2 regions of the Exiguobacterium sp. MMG028 genome follow, and region 2 is predicted to be linked to the other one. Evidence: a T-box and tRNA genes for the amino acid it is inferred to sense, from the RefSeq annotation. Region 2 holds a T-box; the other holds one or more tRNA genes.

Region 1 (6,650 bases), on a different contig from region 2:
CATCAGCAGCCGATCAAACGTCTGTTTTTACTCGAAGAAGGCATCAAGCCGGCCCCAGGGGTCGTAGAAGCAATCGAGTCAGCAGACGTCATCGTGCTCGGCCCAGGGAGTCTCTATACGAGCATTATCCCGAACCTACTCATCCCAGACGTGCGAGAAGCCATCGTCCGTTCGCAAGTCCCGGTCGTCTATATTTGTAACGTCATGACACAACCGGGCGAGACGAAGGGCTATGACGCCATGAAACATTTAAAATCCATCGAAGCTTATCTCGGGAAGGCGTCGATTGATACGATTGTCGTCAATAACGAGCCAATCGATGAAGAATATTTAGAGCGTTACCTCGAGGACGGATCGGAAGAGGTCCGCTTCGACCGGAAGAAACTCCGAAACTATGGAACGAATGTCCTTGCAGGAGATATCGTCGATTACAATCGGGATTACATCCGTCACGACTCCGACGCCATCGCCGGACTCGTCATGCAACGGGTGCTTCGGATCAAGAAGCCGCGCTCGTTCCAACAGTTAGAATTGAAATAAGAATTGTTTGAAATACAGAAAGGAGGGGGACTCGATGAGCTTTGCATCAGATGTGAAGAAAGAATTGACACAACTTGAAGTGAATGACGCCGAGGCGAAAGCGGAATTGTCGGCACTCGTTCGGATGAACGGGGTCATCTCGCTCGCCCTAGGACGAGGCATGACGCTCGACGTCTCGACCGAAAACGCCTCGATCGCCCGTCGGATGTATTCGTTGATGAAACGTCTCTACGACCATCCATTAGATTTGTTCGTACGGAAGAAAATGCGTCTGAAAAAGAATAACGTCTACATCGTCCGTGTGTCACAGCACGCGGAGACGATGCTTCGTGACCTCGAGATTCTCGGGGAGCATTATGAGATGATCCGGACACTGAACTCGGATATGACACGTGACGAGAACTTGGCACGCGCCTACTTGCGTGGGGCTTTTCTCGCTGGGGGATCCATCAACCATCCGAAGACGTCGTCGTATCACCTCGAAGTCTACAGCTTGTATGAAAACCATAACCAGGCGCTACGCGATTTGGCGAATCGATTTGATTTGAATGCGAAGACGCTCGAACGGAAAAAAGGGCACATCCTCTATATGAAGGAGAGCGAGAAAATCTCAGACTTCCTCAAGTTGATTGGTGCGACACGGGGAATGCTCGAATTTGAGGATGCACGCATCATCAAGGACATGCGCAACTCCGTCAACCGTCTCGTCAACTGTGAGACGGCCAACTTGAACAAGACGGTCGGGGCGGCGTTACGCCAAGTCGAGAACATCAAGTTCTTGGAGCGGACAGTAGGACTCGATGTCTTGCCGAAAAAACTTCGGGAAATCGCTGAACTGCGTGTCACGCATCAAGACGTCTCGTTGCAAGAACTCGGGGAGATGCTCGAGTCAGGTCCAATCTCGAAGTCTGGAATTAACCATCGACTTCGTAAAATTGACCAAATTGCCGAGCGTGTGCGGAGTGGCGACGAGATTGCCTCATCGTGACGCGGTTGCACCAAAACCATTCTTCCTATATAATAAGCAACTGGAATAGGTTTACTGAATAGGAATTAAAGGAGCTTCATCACTATGTCGAATGAAAAGAAAAGATTATCGCTCACGATTGACGCTAAGCTCGACCAAGTCATCACGGAGCGCGCAAAAGAAATCGGAATTCCGAAGAGTGCACTCGTCACGTTCGCAACAAGCCTTCTCTTGAACCAACTTCGTGCAGAAGAGTTGTTGAACGGAGATAAGAACGCGATCTACGAAGTGATTCGTAAAGACTATGAATTGCTTACGAGCGTGAAAAATCTAGATACGAAATAATCAGGTTGACTTCGGTCAGCCTTTTTTAGTTGCATCTCTCTCTGAAATTTGGAATAGTGGTGGTAATGAATTTGAACGGAGGTCGATCGAATGGGTCAAATCTTACTCATCCTATTGCTACAACTTATCTACGTCCCGGTGCTCACGCTCCGGACAATCATGCTCGTGAAAGGGAAGACCGTCATCGCGGGTCTGTTCGGAACGCTTGAGACACTCATCTACATCTTCGCACTCGGAATCGTATTCCAAGATTTGACGACGCTCGGTATGATCGTGTACGCAGTCGGATTCGGGCTCGGGATTTTACTCGGTGGCTACGTCGAACGTAAACTCGCCATCGGCTACAACATGATCCAAGTCCACACGAAAGAATATCCGGCAGAGCTCATTCAACAGATGCGCGACAATGGCTACGGGGTGACACATTACCAAGGACAAGGTCGAGACGGTGTCCGTTATCGTCTGGACGTCTTGGCAGCCCGTACACGGATGAAAGAATTGCGTGAACTCGTCGAGAAGCATGAGCCGAAGGCGTTTCTCGTCGCATTCGACCCGATCGACTTCAAAGGCGGCTATATGATGAAAGGACTGCGTCGTCCGAAATGACGCACAAGACTCACGGAAGTGGGTCTTTTTTTGTTGGAGTAGGGATTTTACTGCATGATAGGGAATGAGTGAGGAAAGGAGATGAGACCGTGAAGCGTAATCGACGTTTTTGGATTGTATTGATTGGGTTACTTGTCGGTGTAGGGGTGATCTATGCCGCCGTGTCTTGGTTCGGTGATGGGGACGACCCTGTCAAACCGCCGCTGCCGACGGTTCGTGTCGGCTCGGTGACGGCGGAAGTAGAACAATCGACGTATTGTTGGGAAGCCGGCAGTCGTGCGACGTGCGCCGACTATGGCTTGCCGGAAGCGGATGACCTGCAACTCATCACGGTCAAACCGGGTGACGCGATTGACGTTGTCTACCATGCTGACCCGGTGGAATCGAGTTTCTTTCAGATTGAGGACGGAGAGCTCGTCCCGGCTGAACCGGTCGTACCAGACGAACCCGGTATTTATCTATACGAGGTCGGCGGGGAATGGACGCAGGGCGACAGTCGATACGTGTTCGGTGTCAGGGTACCCGAAAACTAATGGTTGACCTGCCTCTTAGGGACGACTGTACAGTGAAGATAGGAGGTGGGAACACAGTGATTCCGATTGGAAGAGTGGCACATGTGACTGGATTATCGGTCAAAGCCATCAAATTTTACGAAGGGCGCGGTTTGATTCGACCGACACGATCGGGCAACCAATATCGGATGTATGGGATGAAAGAGATTCGACGGTTGAGTGAAATCAAACGATTGCGCCAAATCGGGCTCAGTTTAGAGCAGATTCAATCAGGTCAGTCGACTGATACGCTACTTGAAACACGGTTATGTGAAGTCAGGAAAGAAATCGAACAGCTTTGCCAAATCGAGAGACAGATTCGGTCGATGCAGTCAGGAGGGGATGACATGAACATTCGATATGAAACATTACGTGAACCGATTACAGTCTATGGATATGGGAGTACGTTAGAAGAAATCCCGAAGGTGTGGGCCAGACTCCAACCAGAATTGACGACAGATGAGTCATACGGCGTCTGCCTCCCACAAGAGAACGGCTATGTGGCTGGCATGACGAAGCCTGTGAGTGGGGAAGAATCGCGACAAGTCGAACTGACCGAAGGGAACTATATCGTCGCGACGGTCGAAGGGGGTATCCCGATGATTCCTACAACGTACGAACAACTGTTAAACGTTCCAGACGTGATGCTTCGCGACGCCGTCGACTTTGAACGTTATATTCACGGTCAAGGCGGAGCGGACGACATGATTGAAGTCTGGATGCCCATCGAATAGAAAAAGACGTTTCCCGTTTGATGGGGAAACGTCTTTTGTATGATTAGCGTGTCATGACTTTGTCGATGAGACCGTAGTCTTTCGCTTGGTCAGCTGCCATGAAGTAGTCACGCTCTGTGTCGCGCTCGATGACTTCAAGTGGCTGTCCAGTGTTCTCTGCCATGATTTGGTTCAATTTCTCACGCATTTTGATGATGCGTTCTGCGTGAATCTTAATGTCTGACGCTTGGCCTTGTGTGCCGCCGAGCGGTTGGTGAATCATGATTTCTGCGTTCGGAAGTGCGAAGCGTTTTCCTTTTTCACCGGCTTGGAGCAAGAAGGCACCCATCGATGCAGCCATTCCGATACAAATCGTCGACACGTTCGGCTTGATGAAGTTCATCGTGTCGTAAATCGCCATGCCCGCTGTGATCGAACCACCTGGGCTGTTGATGTAGAGCGAGATGTCCTTTTCTGGATCCTCAGCTGCGAGGAAGAGAAGCTGTGCGACGATTGAGTTCGCGACGTTGTCGTCAATCGCACTTCCGAGAAGGATGATACGGTCTTTGAGCAAGCGTGAGTAGATGTCGTACGCGCGCTCCCCACGGCCTGTCTGTTCGATAACTGTTGGAATTAACATTGAATCTGCCTCCTTTATGTAGGTTGTAAGTTCATCATACCTGTATAGTCAATGTTGGTCAAACGATAGTCATCGTTTTTCACCTATTCCACGATTTTCTCGTTATGAAACGAAAAAGAGACCAGGCAATCTGCCTGATCTCTACATCTGATACACCCGGAGAGATTCGAACTCCCGACACCTGGCACCGGAAACCAGTGCTCTATCCCCTGAGCTACGGGTGCATGTGTGTGACACGAATTTATTATACATTTGTTTTATTAAAAAAGCAATCCTGTTCATTACGCTTTTTTGAGCGCGCATGGATTTGGTTCGTTACAATAGAGAAGAGGGGGGAGGACGATGCAACGGCAAGAACAAAAACAAGTGCAACAGCAACAGATGACGCAAGACCTTGTGCAACGGCTACCGGTGCTCGAGGCGGACCGTCTGGCGCTCTCGTTTCGTCTCGCACGTCTGGCGCGCCATAATCCAAACATTCATATCGGGAGCGGGGATCTCGGATGGGTAGCGGATGCGGCGAGCGCGTTCGAAGAGAAGCTGTTCACCCAGATTCGAGAAGGAAGCGGCAGCGACTCGGAGAAAGAGCTGAGACGACAGCTCGTCCTGTTGCTCGACCATCGGGGACTATTGCCGGATATGAATGACGTATTGGCAGAGCGACTCGGTGTCGACGTGACTCAAATCGAACAGGCGAGACAGGCACTCTTATTTCTTGAACCAACGGGAATCGGGGCGAGAACGGAACGAGAGTGTCAGTATCGGCATGCAATCGAACATGAGGACCCACGCGTCGTCGATGTATTTGATGCGATTGAGAGTGGCGTGAGCCAAAAACAGATGGCGAGCGTGCTCGCGATTTCAGATGAAGAGCTCGCCCATTTAGAGCGAATCGTCGCGACACTGCCTAAACGTCCTTTATTATATGAAGAAACGGGTCACGTCTTTCCGGAAGTCGAAGTGCAATATGAAGATGGAGAACTAATCACAACGTGGCTCAGTCCGGAACTTGACGCGACGCGAGTCGGCAATGACCGCGAGGCGAAATGGTGGATGACATCCCTTGCGATGCGAAACGAGACGTTACGAGAGATATGGGCTGTTATCGCGTCACGTCAGACCGAGTGGCTGAAAGGAGAACTCGTCCTCAATCCGCTAACCCGTCGGACTGTCGCACAACAAATCGGCAAGCACGAATCAACAGTCGGGCGTGCCATTCAAGGGAAGTTTGCGAAGACTGAAGGCGGGATCATGGAGTGGAAACACTTTTTCGTCCGGTCGACGAGTCATGGGCATTCACCGTTCATGATCAAGCGGACGCTCGCAGAACTGATTCAACGGGAGAAGGCCCCACAAAGTGATCAGGCACTCGCGGACGAACTCGCCCGATACGGCTATCCAGTGACGAGACGGACCGTGACGAATTATCGGGAAGAACTTGGATTCGGCAACTCACGTGAGCGTGAGCGGCAGTTATGGAAGGGATGATGGAAATGAAACTAACTTTATATAAACGTGACAATTGTTCGCTCTGTGACGAGGCGCTCGTCATGCTCGAATGGCTGCAGGAGGATTACCCAATCGAGCTCGAACAGATTGATATTACGGGAGATGAGGGTCTCGAGGCGAAGTACCTCTTCGAGATCCCTGTTCTTATACACGAAGGAGAAGTCATCAGTCAAGGGCGATATGATGACAACAAAGTTGAAGATTTTGTTAAGTATACGCTTACATCGAAAAAAAACGTTTGAAGGGGTTGCCAGACGGAAAAGTGATTGATAAGATGAACTCGTAGCGGTGGGACGCAAATAAAAAAGTGGGACAAAAATTGTCCACACTTAAAGTCGAGGGGGTAAGAGCATGATCCAGCAACTGATTCACGTTCAGAAGCAAATTGTCCCTGACCTGCTCGATACGCTCCGACATCGTTACGATATCTTACACTATGTCCGCTTGATGCAGCCGATTGGCCGCAGGACACTCGCAACGAGTTTGGGACTGACCGAACGGGTACTCAGACGAGAAGTCGACTTTTTGAAAGACCAAGGTCTTCTTTACGTCGCTACTCAAGGAATTTCCCTCAGTGAGACGGGACGAAACGTCTTACGAGACTTGCACGAGGTCATGGGAGAACTTCTCGGGATCTCAGAAGTGGCAAGAGAGCTCGAAAAGAAATTAGGGGTTCGCCAAGTCGTCATCGTACCAGGTGATTCAGATGAGACATTCTGGGTTCAACGCGATATCGGACGGGCAGCGGTCACGCAGTTAAAAGCGCGGCTCGCACCGGA
Region 2 (9,753 bases):
CGTATCGTTAATCTTTTTGAAAAAATCAATATCGAGCATGGCAACCGAGATGGGATACATCGACATATCGGATATTTGTTGAATGCCATATTCATAAAATGCACGTGCATTGGCGAGAAGCGTTAAACTGTCCGTCCGACTCTCGGTATAGAGGCGGTCCCGTTCGTGACAACGGCTAATGGTCCGGTTGAACGATTTTAACAATTTGATGATCTCGTGCTGAATAATCTTCGGATAACCGTATACAGGTTCTCCTGTCATGACAATCCATGTACGAATCTCTTCAATTTCCTCCGAACGAATAGAAACGAAGCTGTGGTAATCGTCATGGAAAGCATCGGAAAGAGAAGTATCCCATTCAAAGCGCATCTCATAATCGAGGACTTGCTCGATTGGCTGACTCATCTCAAGCAAGGTGAAGACGATAGGGCGATCGATGGGTTGTCGCGTCTTCAAATCAAAGTAGAGGGTGCGTTCAAACAATTTAAACTCGACATACCCTTCATCATAATGATTCAGCTGTTCGCATTGACTTAAAAACACTTCGATGGCTTGCGCCTCGCTCTGTGATAAGGAAACGGCCTCTTTCGCTTCATCGTATTGCTCAATCAAGGATTTAAATGCATCTTGTCGCTCTTTTTGAATGAGGAGACGTTTAATGAAGAATGTTAACGCAGCGGCGATGCTACTGACGACGAGTAAGTTCGTCTCTCGGAAAAACGCTGCCGCTAAGATGAAAATCAAACTGACGACGTACGTGTAGAAGGCGATCTTCATAAAATCGCTCAATGCGATGTCGACGCGGAACCACCATCTCACCTGATATTTTTGGAACACCGTGTTTAAGAAGATGGCAAGGAACAATCCAGCAAGCGGCACGAGCGAATCTTGCGAATAAAAGTCGAGACCGGTCTCCCCACCTAGGGCGAGATAGACAGCTGCCGGGATGACAATCTCTAAGTATGCCGTAATAGCATTCCACGGATACGTGAAGCGGAAGCGACGGATGGCGACTTTCGGTTTCAAGTTGGCGAATTGAAAGACGAACAACCCGATTTGGTTGACGATGAGTGCTGTTTCAAATCCAAAGAATAAAAATAAGATTAAAACGATACTTTCAGAAAATGTGAAGTACACACCTTTGACTTCGATCGAGTCGAGTTGAAAAATGATGACAAGCAACGAAATTAAAATAAACGACAACGAATCGATTGTTGGGGCGTGTAGGATATCCAATGCAAATAATGCGATGGTGAAGATGAATAAGGCACTCCATATACTCCAACCGAGCACGGACATCTTACGAAAGTGGTTCATGCGTTCCCTCCTAGCATGGGACATTTCAAGATCTAATAGTAAAGATTCGTCACGATTTCGTGTGAGTCCTGCTTCTGTTCCATGATGCTTGAATTCTAGCATTGAGTATACACGGAATATCCTCTATAATGAAATTGCTTTTCAACCGCATAGACGAATGTCGATGAAAAAGAGAGTAACGATGGTTTAGTCAACAAAGCGACCTGGGGATTGGTGAGAGCCCAGGCTGACAAACGTCGCGAAACGCACTTTTGAGATGCTATCCGAAACGAGAGTAGGCATAGCCGGAGGGAACCGTTATCACCATAAAGCGGTCTGCATCATGCAGGCAAGAAGAGTGGTACCGCGGGAATTCCCGTCTCTTTGCATCTATGCAAAGGGCGTTTTTTTTATGAGTTGTGATACGAAGAAGGAGGACATACAAATGAGTTATGAACGCAAGTACGCAGAAGCGTTATCACGTGTCATCGGAGACGAGCTCACGATTGACCAGATTGAAGCATTGATTGAGAAGCCAAAACACGAGGCGCACGGTGACCTCGCGTTCCCATGTTTCCAATTGGCGAAAGCTTACCGTAAAGCACCTGTCATGATCGCGACAGACATTGCGAATGACTTGAATGATGAATTGTTCACAAAAGTCGAGGCAGCGGGACCTTACGTCAACGTCTTCTTGAGCCGTGACGTCGTGTCAAAAGAAATCATCAACACGGTGCTCGAGGAGAAGTCAGAGTACGCGACACATGCAACACGCAATGAAACGATTGTGACGGACTTCTCGTCACCAAACATTGCGAAGCCGTTCTCGATGGGTCACTTACGTTCGACGGTGATTGGGAATGCGATCAACCAAATCGCACGTAAAAACGGATATGACGTCGTTGGCGTCAACCACCTTGGAGACTGGGGCACTCAGTTTGGGAAATTGATGGTCGCCTACAAGAAGTGGGGCGATGAGGAAGCGGTACGTGCCAATCCGATCGCAGAACTCTTGAAATTATATGTTCATTTCCATGAAGAAGTGAAGACACAACCAGAACTCGAAGACGAAGGTCGCGCGTGGTTCAAGAAGCTTGAAGACGGCGATGCGGAAGCGACAGAGCTTTGGCAATGGTTCCGTGACGAGTCACTCAAGGAGTTCCAAAAAGTATACGACCTCCTCGGTGTGAAATTTGAGAGCTTCAATGGTGAGGCGTTCTACAATGATAAGATGGGACGCGTCGTCGCGATGCTCGAAGAAAAAAACCTCTTAGTCGAAAGTGAGGGCGCCATGGTCGTCTCGCTCGAAGAAGAGAACTTACCACCATGCCTAATCAAGAAGAAAGATGGCGCGACATTGTACGCGACACGCGACTTGGCAGCAGCGATCTATCGCTATGAGACGTACAACTTCGTGCAAGCGAACTATGTCGTCGGTGGTGAACAGGCGCTTCACTTCAAACAACTCTTCTCGGTTCTTCGTAAGCTCGGCTACGACTTCGTCGATGGCATGCATCACGTACCGTTCGGCTTGATCTTGCAAGAAGGGAAGAAGATGTCGACACGCAAAGGGCGCATCGTTCTTCTTGAGGAAGTGTTGAAAGAAGCAATCGAAAAAGCACAAGCGAACATCGAACAGAAGAATCCGGACCTTGCGAACGCAGAAGACGTCGCACGCATGGTCGGTGTCGGAGCGGTCGTCTTCCACGACTTGAAGAACGAACGCATCAACAACATCGAATTCGATCTCGATAGCATGCTCAAGTTCGAAGGGGAGACAGGACCTTACGTCCAATACACGAACGCTCGTGCGAATTCACTCCTCCGTAAAGGGAACTATGATGGCTCGCCGTTTACTGGTGCAGACGATGACTACTCGTGGGGTGTCGTCACGATGCTCAACGCGTTCCCACACGTCATCACGCGTGCGCATGAACGTCGCGAACCATCCATCATCAGCCGTTATGTACTTGACCTCGCGCAAGCGTTCAACAAGTATTACGGTCATGTCCGCGTCTTAGAAGAAGATGCAGGCAAACAATCGCGTCTCGCGCTTGTGAAGGCAGTGACGCTCGTATTGACGGAAGGACTCCGTTTACTCGGTGTCGAAGCTCCGGAAGAAATGTAAGACAGACGAAAGGACCTCAAAAAAATTGAGGTCCTTTTCCTATGCTTACACTTTCATCCGCGTCACTGTTCGGGCTTCCGTGTCATAGAGACACCATTCCCGGTCGAAGATGACGGCACCGACATTGATGACATATCGCTTTTTCTTCAAATGGAACGGTGTCCCGATTTCCCACGGCAAGGATCTTCCTTTCCGGTAAATCCCCGGGATGTGACTATGTCCGATGAAGACGAGTGGATATTTCCCTTTCTCGACAATCGGTTCCCAGTCCTCGTTCCACTTGACTTGATGCCCATGTAAAAAGCGTGCTTCTCCAAGAGTCGTCTGTTCCGGTAATAAGGAAATCCGTGTTTTCACGGGATGGTCGATGACGAGCACCTCGTCGATTCGCTCCTCCTGATTACCACGTAAACTCGGGAACGTCAGCAATGCTTCGTAATTCGGATCATACGTCACGACGTCTTCCACATGATGAAATCGCTCGTGACGTCGTTTTTTCCCGATGTGGCATTCATACAGGTCTCCGAGACAGAGAATGTGCTCGGTTTCACGCCGAACATCATCGAGAACGGCTTTCAAATCATCAAACGAACCGTGTGGGTCACTGATGATCGCGAGTTTCATCGGAAGTTCGTGAATTGGGCGTCGACGGACAACTCGAGCTCGCGAACGAGTTGCATGACGGCTTGAAGATCGTCACGCGATTTCCCCGTCACTCGGATTTGATCGTCTTGAATTTGCGATTTGACTTTAAGTTTTGATTCCTTGATGGCGTTGTTGATTTTTTTCGCGTCATCTTTGTCAATCCCGCTCTTCAATTTCACACGTTGGCGAACCGTGCCGCCGAGTGCGTTCTCTACTTTTTGATAGTCGAGGTTTTTTGTCGGGACGCCGCGCTTGATCAACTTCGTGATTAAGACGTCTTTCAATTGCTCGAGTTTGTAGTCGTCATCCGAGATGAGGACGAGGTCGCCGTTGTCGAGCGACATCTCACTTTTTGATCCTTTAAAGTCGTAACGGTTCAAAATTTCCTTCTCCGCGATTTGAATCGCGTTCTTCACTTCTTCAAGATTCATTTCGGACACGATATCGAAAGAATTGTCTTTTGCCATGTTTCATCCATCCTTTGTGTGGTTTTGTTATAATGATAGCAGATTTGAAGCAGTGAAGGAGTGAAGAGATGGAACGTACAATGGATCAACATACACAAGCAGACTTAGATCACGTTGCCTATCACGGGAAAGACCTTGGGGTGACGTTTAAAGGGGAACAGATTCGACTACGTGTCTGGTCTCCGGTAGCGGAACAGATGTCGGTCAAGTTATATCGCACAGCCCGTGCCCGCAAGTTTGATCGACTCGAACTCGAACCGGCTGAGAAGGGGACGTGGGTCATTGAACTCGACCGCGCCTTGTTCGAAGGTCAATTTTATGTATTTGAAGCAATGATTGATGGGAAGAAAGTGGAATCACTTGATCCTTATGCAAAAGTCGTCGGAGTGAATGGGAAGCGTGGATGTTTGCTTGACCCGGCATCCTTGAACCCGGACCATTGGATCAAAGAACGTCCGCTATTCAATTCTTCACAAGAAGCGGTCATCTATGAAGCGCACGTACGTGATTTGACGAGTCATCCGGAGAGCGGGGCCATGCATCGTGGGAAGTTCTTGGGGATGACCGAGACGGGCACGACGACCACGAGCGGTTACCCGACCGGACTCGATTACATCACATCGCTCGGTATCACACATCTTCAATTGATGCCATTCTTTGACTACGGCTCGGTGAATGAGTCACGTGAAGGGGAAGATAACTATAACTGGGGATATGACCCGGTGCATTACTTTGCGGTCGAAGGATCATACGCCTCGTCAGCAGACGATCCGGCGACACGAATTATTGAACTGAAAGCGATGATTCAAGCCCTCCACGATCGAGGCATCCGTGTCATCATGGACGTCGTCTTCAACCATACGTACGATGCGTTGACGACACCGCTCGGTCAATTCGTCCCTGATTATTACTATCGACTAAATGAGGACGGAACACTCGCAGACGGTTCGGCATGTGGGAATGACACGGCATCTGAACGCGCGATGATGCGTAAGCTCATGGTCGAGTGTGTCACATATTGGGCGAAGGAATTCATGATCGACGGATTCCGTTTCGACTTGATGGGATTACATGATGTGAAGACGATGAATCAAATTCGGAAGGCGCTTGATCGCGTCGACCCGTCCATTCTGGTCATCGGAGAAGGTTGGGATTTAGATACGCCACTCCCGGTCCGTAAAAAAGCGAATCAACACAATGCGCATAAGATGCCACGAATCGCGCAATTTAATGATGGGATTCGAGACGGTGTTCGTGGAGACGTGTTCATCGAAGACTTACCAGGCTGGGTGAGCGGCAATACAGACATGACGGCTGACGTGAAACGAGGAATCGCTGGCGGGATTACGAGCCAAAGTTTTGCCGATGAACCGAACCAGGTCGTCAACTATGTCGAATGTCACGATAACTTGACGCTTTGGGACAAGTTGTCCGTGACAAATCCAGATGATGATGAGACGACGCGTCGTCGCCGTCATCGCTTGGCGACATCCATCGTACTTCTTGGACAAGGGATTCCGTTCCTCCATAGTGGGCAAGAGTTCTTCCGGACAAAGGATGGAGACGAAAACAGCTTTAACTCAGGTGAGGTCGTCAACCGTGTCGACTGGACACGTGCAGAACAAGAAGCGCCGAGTGTGGAATATGTGAAAGGTCTCTTGCGCCTGCGGAAACAGTATCCGCTCTTCCGACTCGAGAACACGGAACAGATTCGAAAACACTTACGCTTCTTCGATGAAGAAGAAGGCGTGATCGCATTCGAGTTGAGCCGCCACGTCGAAGGGTATGTAGAACGACATGTCGTGTATCATAACGCGTTAGAGGAAGCGGTCGAGATTAAACTTCCGTCCGGTAAGTTTGAAGTAAACGTGGAAGACCATACCGTCAATCTGACGGCGCCGCGTCAAATTGAAGACCGTCATCTGACAGTCGCACCACTATCGACACTCGTGGTGACAGAGCGTCGTCCGGACTACAGCAAATACGCTGTTGCCGGAGGTGCCGCACTCGCCGTGCTCGGTGGTCTCTGGTACGTATCGAAAAAACGAAAACGTAAAGAACAGTAATCAAAAAAGGAGACGTTAATCCGTCTCCTTTGGTGTGTCTTCCTCTGTTTGAGATGCCTCGAGTTGCATCATTTTTTGAACGAGAATATGCTTCGGCATATGCATCAATTCTTCGAGCGGGACGTTCAACTTTTTCGCAAGCTCAACCGCGGTCTCTGGTGATAATTGTAATGGGCGCATCGGTATACTCCTTTCTGAACCATTCATCTATACCGACAGTATACAGGAAAATCGAAAATGTGTTGAACGAACACATTCAAAATCGAATTTCGCTTCGGTCGTTGCTAAGCTGAAATTAGGAAGTGATCAAATGTACAAACAAACAGCAGACTTTCAATTTCATCAAACGATCGAATGGTTAGAACGTGTCGGTGAAGGTTGGATGTTGTACTTGGCGCAAACCGGATTTTTGTTCTTTGACGAGTCGTCCCAAATTCGCTGGGAGATTGACTGGGCTTGGACACCGTGCGCCCTATATGTGGAACCGAATGCGACGCGTGCCGTGGCATGGTTCCGAGAAAAAGGACTTTACGGAGTCATTGATTTACAAAAAGGACAGATGGAGACGCATGCGATTCCACAACGTTTTAACGGTGACTGGTTTAGCAATTTGCACTATTGGCAAGGCGATGACATCTTCTTATATTCAGCCGAATCGGATGTCGTGGCTTTGAATCTCCACGATCATACGTTTCGATATAGTCGCTACGAAGAAGTTCCGCTCTTTGGGAACATCATCGAGCTGGCATATCAAGGGACGTATGATTTTGAACGATTCACACCTGAAACATGTGTGACCTTATTTGATGAAAACACGCATCACTTTTTAGTGGAGAATGTGAAAACGAATGAGAACTGGCGTATTCCGTATAAAGGGGACCGTGATACGGTCATCCTCGATCAAGTCGGCGAAACGACGGCAATCACTTCGACCGAAGCGTTCCAACTGTTTCGTCGAGAAGAAGAACTGTTTTGTTCGACGGTGTGCGCGGACAACCAATTGCTGAAGGTCATGCTGTTAGATGACCGAGGAGATCGACTCGTTGTTCTATCCGCACCACCACGATTTTGCCATAGTTGGCTTCAAGTCTTTGAACGACAAGAATCCTGAACCCGAAACAGGTTCAGGAATTTTTTGTGAAGTGATGATGAATGAAGAGAGAAACGGGAAGTAGATGGTTAGACAGGGAGGAGTGACGAGGATGGAATGGTTAGGTAGGCAGTTGGTTCGCTTTCGATATGGAGTACTACTCATTTGGACGATTTTACTCGCAGGGTCGGTCTATTTTGGGCTGCAGCTCCCGGGTGAGTTGAGAGGAAACGGCTTCGCGATTCAAGACGGGCGATTCCAACAAGTAGAAGATACGTTGAATGAACGGTTCGACCGTGCCGGTGCCTCGATGATCGTCTTGTTTGAAGGCGGAGAAATAGAAACGGTCATGGACGAACAACAGCAACGGTTCGAGGCAATTCGGTCGATTGATGGTGTCATTACGCCGTCCGAGAATCCAGATGCTCGTTCAGGGGATGTCTCGTACTTCGTGCTTGAATTTGAAGACTATGAAGCAGCCGAATCTTCGATTGATGCCGTTCGTGACGCCCTCATCACAGACACGGATACAGAAGTGCGGTTGACCGGAGAACCGGTATTTGCAGACGACTTGAACGAGGCGTCGAAAAATGACTTGATTCGGGCGGAGTTGATTGGGATTCCGGTTGCTCTCATCGTTTTGTTACTTGTTTTCGGAACGCCGCTCGCGGCACTCATGCCGTTGCTCGTCGGACTCATCACGTTCATCGTAGCGGCAGGGTCTCTATTCTTTTTTGCGCAAAACATGGAATTATCCATATTCGTCTTGAACGCCGTGGCGATGATCGCCATTGCGCTCGGGATTGATTTCTCATTACTACTCGTCAATCGGTATCGTGAAGAGTTGACGCGTGGACAATCGAGAGAAGAAGCCATCGTCCGGACGGTGGCGACGGCAGGACGCTCGATTCTCTTTTCTGGACTATGCGTATTCGTCGGATTGGCCGGTCTACTCTTTATCCAGGTCGATGTCTTCCAGGCAGTCGCGCTCGGTGCGCTCATTGCCGTCGCGGGGGCTGTTTTGTCCGCACTGACACTCTTGCCGTCATCTCTTTACTTAGTAGGGGACGCTTTGAATAAAGGGCGGATCATCAAGTCTGACGAAACGAAGTCAGAAAAACGCTGGCAAAAGCTTGCCCGCTTCGTTATGAAGCGGCCTGTAACGATGACGCTCATTGCGTTATTGTTACTGTTACCGAGTCTTTGGTTCGTTCGTGACTTAGAGCTAAATATTCCGGACGCAGATGCGCTCCCGACTTCGTATGAATCACGGGCGGCACTTGAACGATTTGACGATGTGTTCGGGGAAAACTCAACCGATGCGGTCATTTTGTTCGAAGCGAATGATTTGACGGACCCGATGATTTTAGAAGAACTGACAACGCTCACAGACGAGTTAAACGAAGTAGGGATTGTCGATAATGTCTCGACCTTTTTGACGACGTCCGGTTTGACGCCTGAAGCGTTCACGCAACTCGTGGAGGCGGCCCCGGAACAACTCGCTCCGCTTGAACGGCTCGTCACGCTTGATGGAAATACGGATCTCGCCCTCGTCAACGTGAGTTTCGATGTACCACCGAGTGACAAGGAAGCACAGGCATTTGTCCGCGATTGGCGAGATCAAGGATTTGAGGTCGGTGGACCGGCTGCTTTTAACGAAGAGATTTATGATGAGATTTACGACAGCATCCCATATGCAGTGATCACCGTCATTTTGGCGACGTTCTTCATCCTCATGTGGGCATTCCGATCCATCTTGATTCCAATCAAAGCCATTCTCATGAATGTACTCGGTCTCGGAGCAACGTTCGGCTTACTCGTCATCATCTTCGAATCCGGTTATGTATATGACGCGGAGACCATCAGTATTTTGACACCGGTCTTCATCTTCTCACTCGTCTTCGGATTGTCGATGGACTATGAGGTGTTTCTCGTTTCACGAATCGAGGAATACTACCGAGAGACAGGTGACAACGACTATGCGACAGAGATGGGACTGGCGAAAACGAGTAAGATCATTACCTCGGCTGCCATCATCATGATTGTCGTGACCGGTGCGTT

The links. The T-box of region 2 lies ahead of argS (arginine--tRNA ligase). A T-box ahead of a tRNA ligase gene usually reads a tRNA of that ligase, here a tRNA-Arg.
Region 1: it encodes a tRNA-Arg, which carries the amino acid that the T-box ahead of argS (arginine--tRNA ligase) is inferred to sense. The anticodon was not compared.

Annotation. Positions count from the first base shown of each region.
Region 1 covers NZ_JAQJIN010000002.1:6,592-13,241, reverse strand. Annotated here, with positions in the region: gene PJK55_RS07310 (gluconeogenesis factor YvcK family protein) at 1-540, shown strand, start outside; gene whiA (DNA-binding protein WhiA) at 575-1,528, shown strand; gene PJK55_RS07300 (CopG family transcriptional regulator) at 1,613-1,852, shown strand; gene PJK55_RS07295 (DUF2179 domain-containing protein) at 1,943-2,458, shown strand; gene PJK55_RS07290 (hypothetical protein) at 2,548-2,991, shown strand; gene PJK55_RS07285 (MerR family transcriptional regulator) at 3,048-3,743, shown strand; gene clpP (ATP-dependent Clp endopeptidase proteolytic subunit ClpP) at 3,787-4,362, opposite strand; tRNA gene PJK55_RS07275 (tRNA-Arg) at 4,514-4,586, opposite strand; gene PJK55_RS07270 (RNA polymerase factor sigma-54) at 4,705-5,850, shown strand; gene PJK55_RS07265 (glutaredoxin family protein) at 5,856-6,113, shown strand; gene PJK55_RS07260 (sugar-binding transcriptional regulator) at 6,223-6,650, shown strand, end outside.
Region 2 covers NZ_JAQJIN010000003.1:266,298-276,050, forward strand. Annotated here, with positions in the region: gene PJK55_RS11985 (GGDEF domain-containing protein) at 1-1,317, opposite strand, end outside; T-box leader at 1,472-1,683, shown strand; gene argS (arginine--tRNA ligase) at 1,742-3,424, shown strand; gene PJK55_RS11995 (metallophosphoesterase family protein) at 3,470-4,048, opposite strand; gene PJK55_RS12000 (YajQ family cyclic di-GMP-binding protein) at 4,045-4,536, opposite strand; gene pulA (type I pullulanase) at 4,605-6,602, shown strand; gene PJK55_RS12010 (YycC family protein) at 6,618-6,782, opposite strand; gene PJK55_RS12015 (hypothetical protein) at 6,913-7,713, shown strand; gene PJK55_RS12020 (MMPL family transporter) at 7,805-9,753, shown strand, end outside.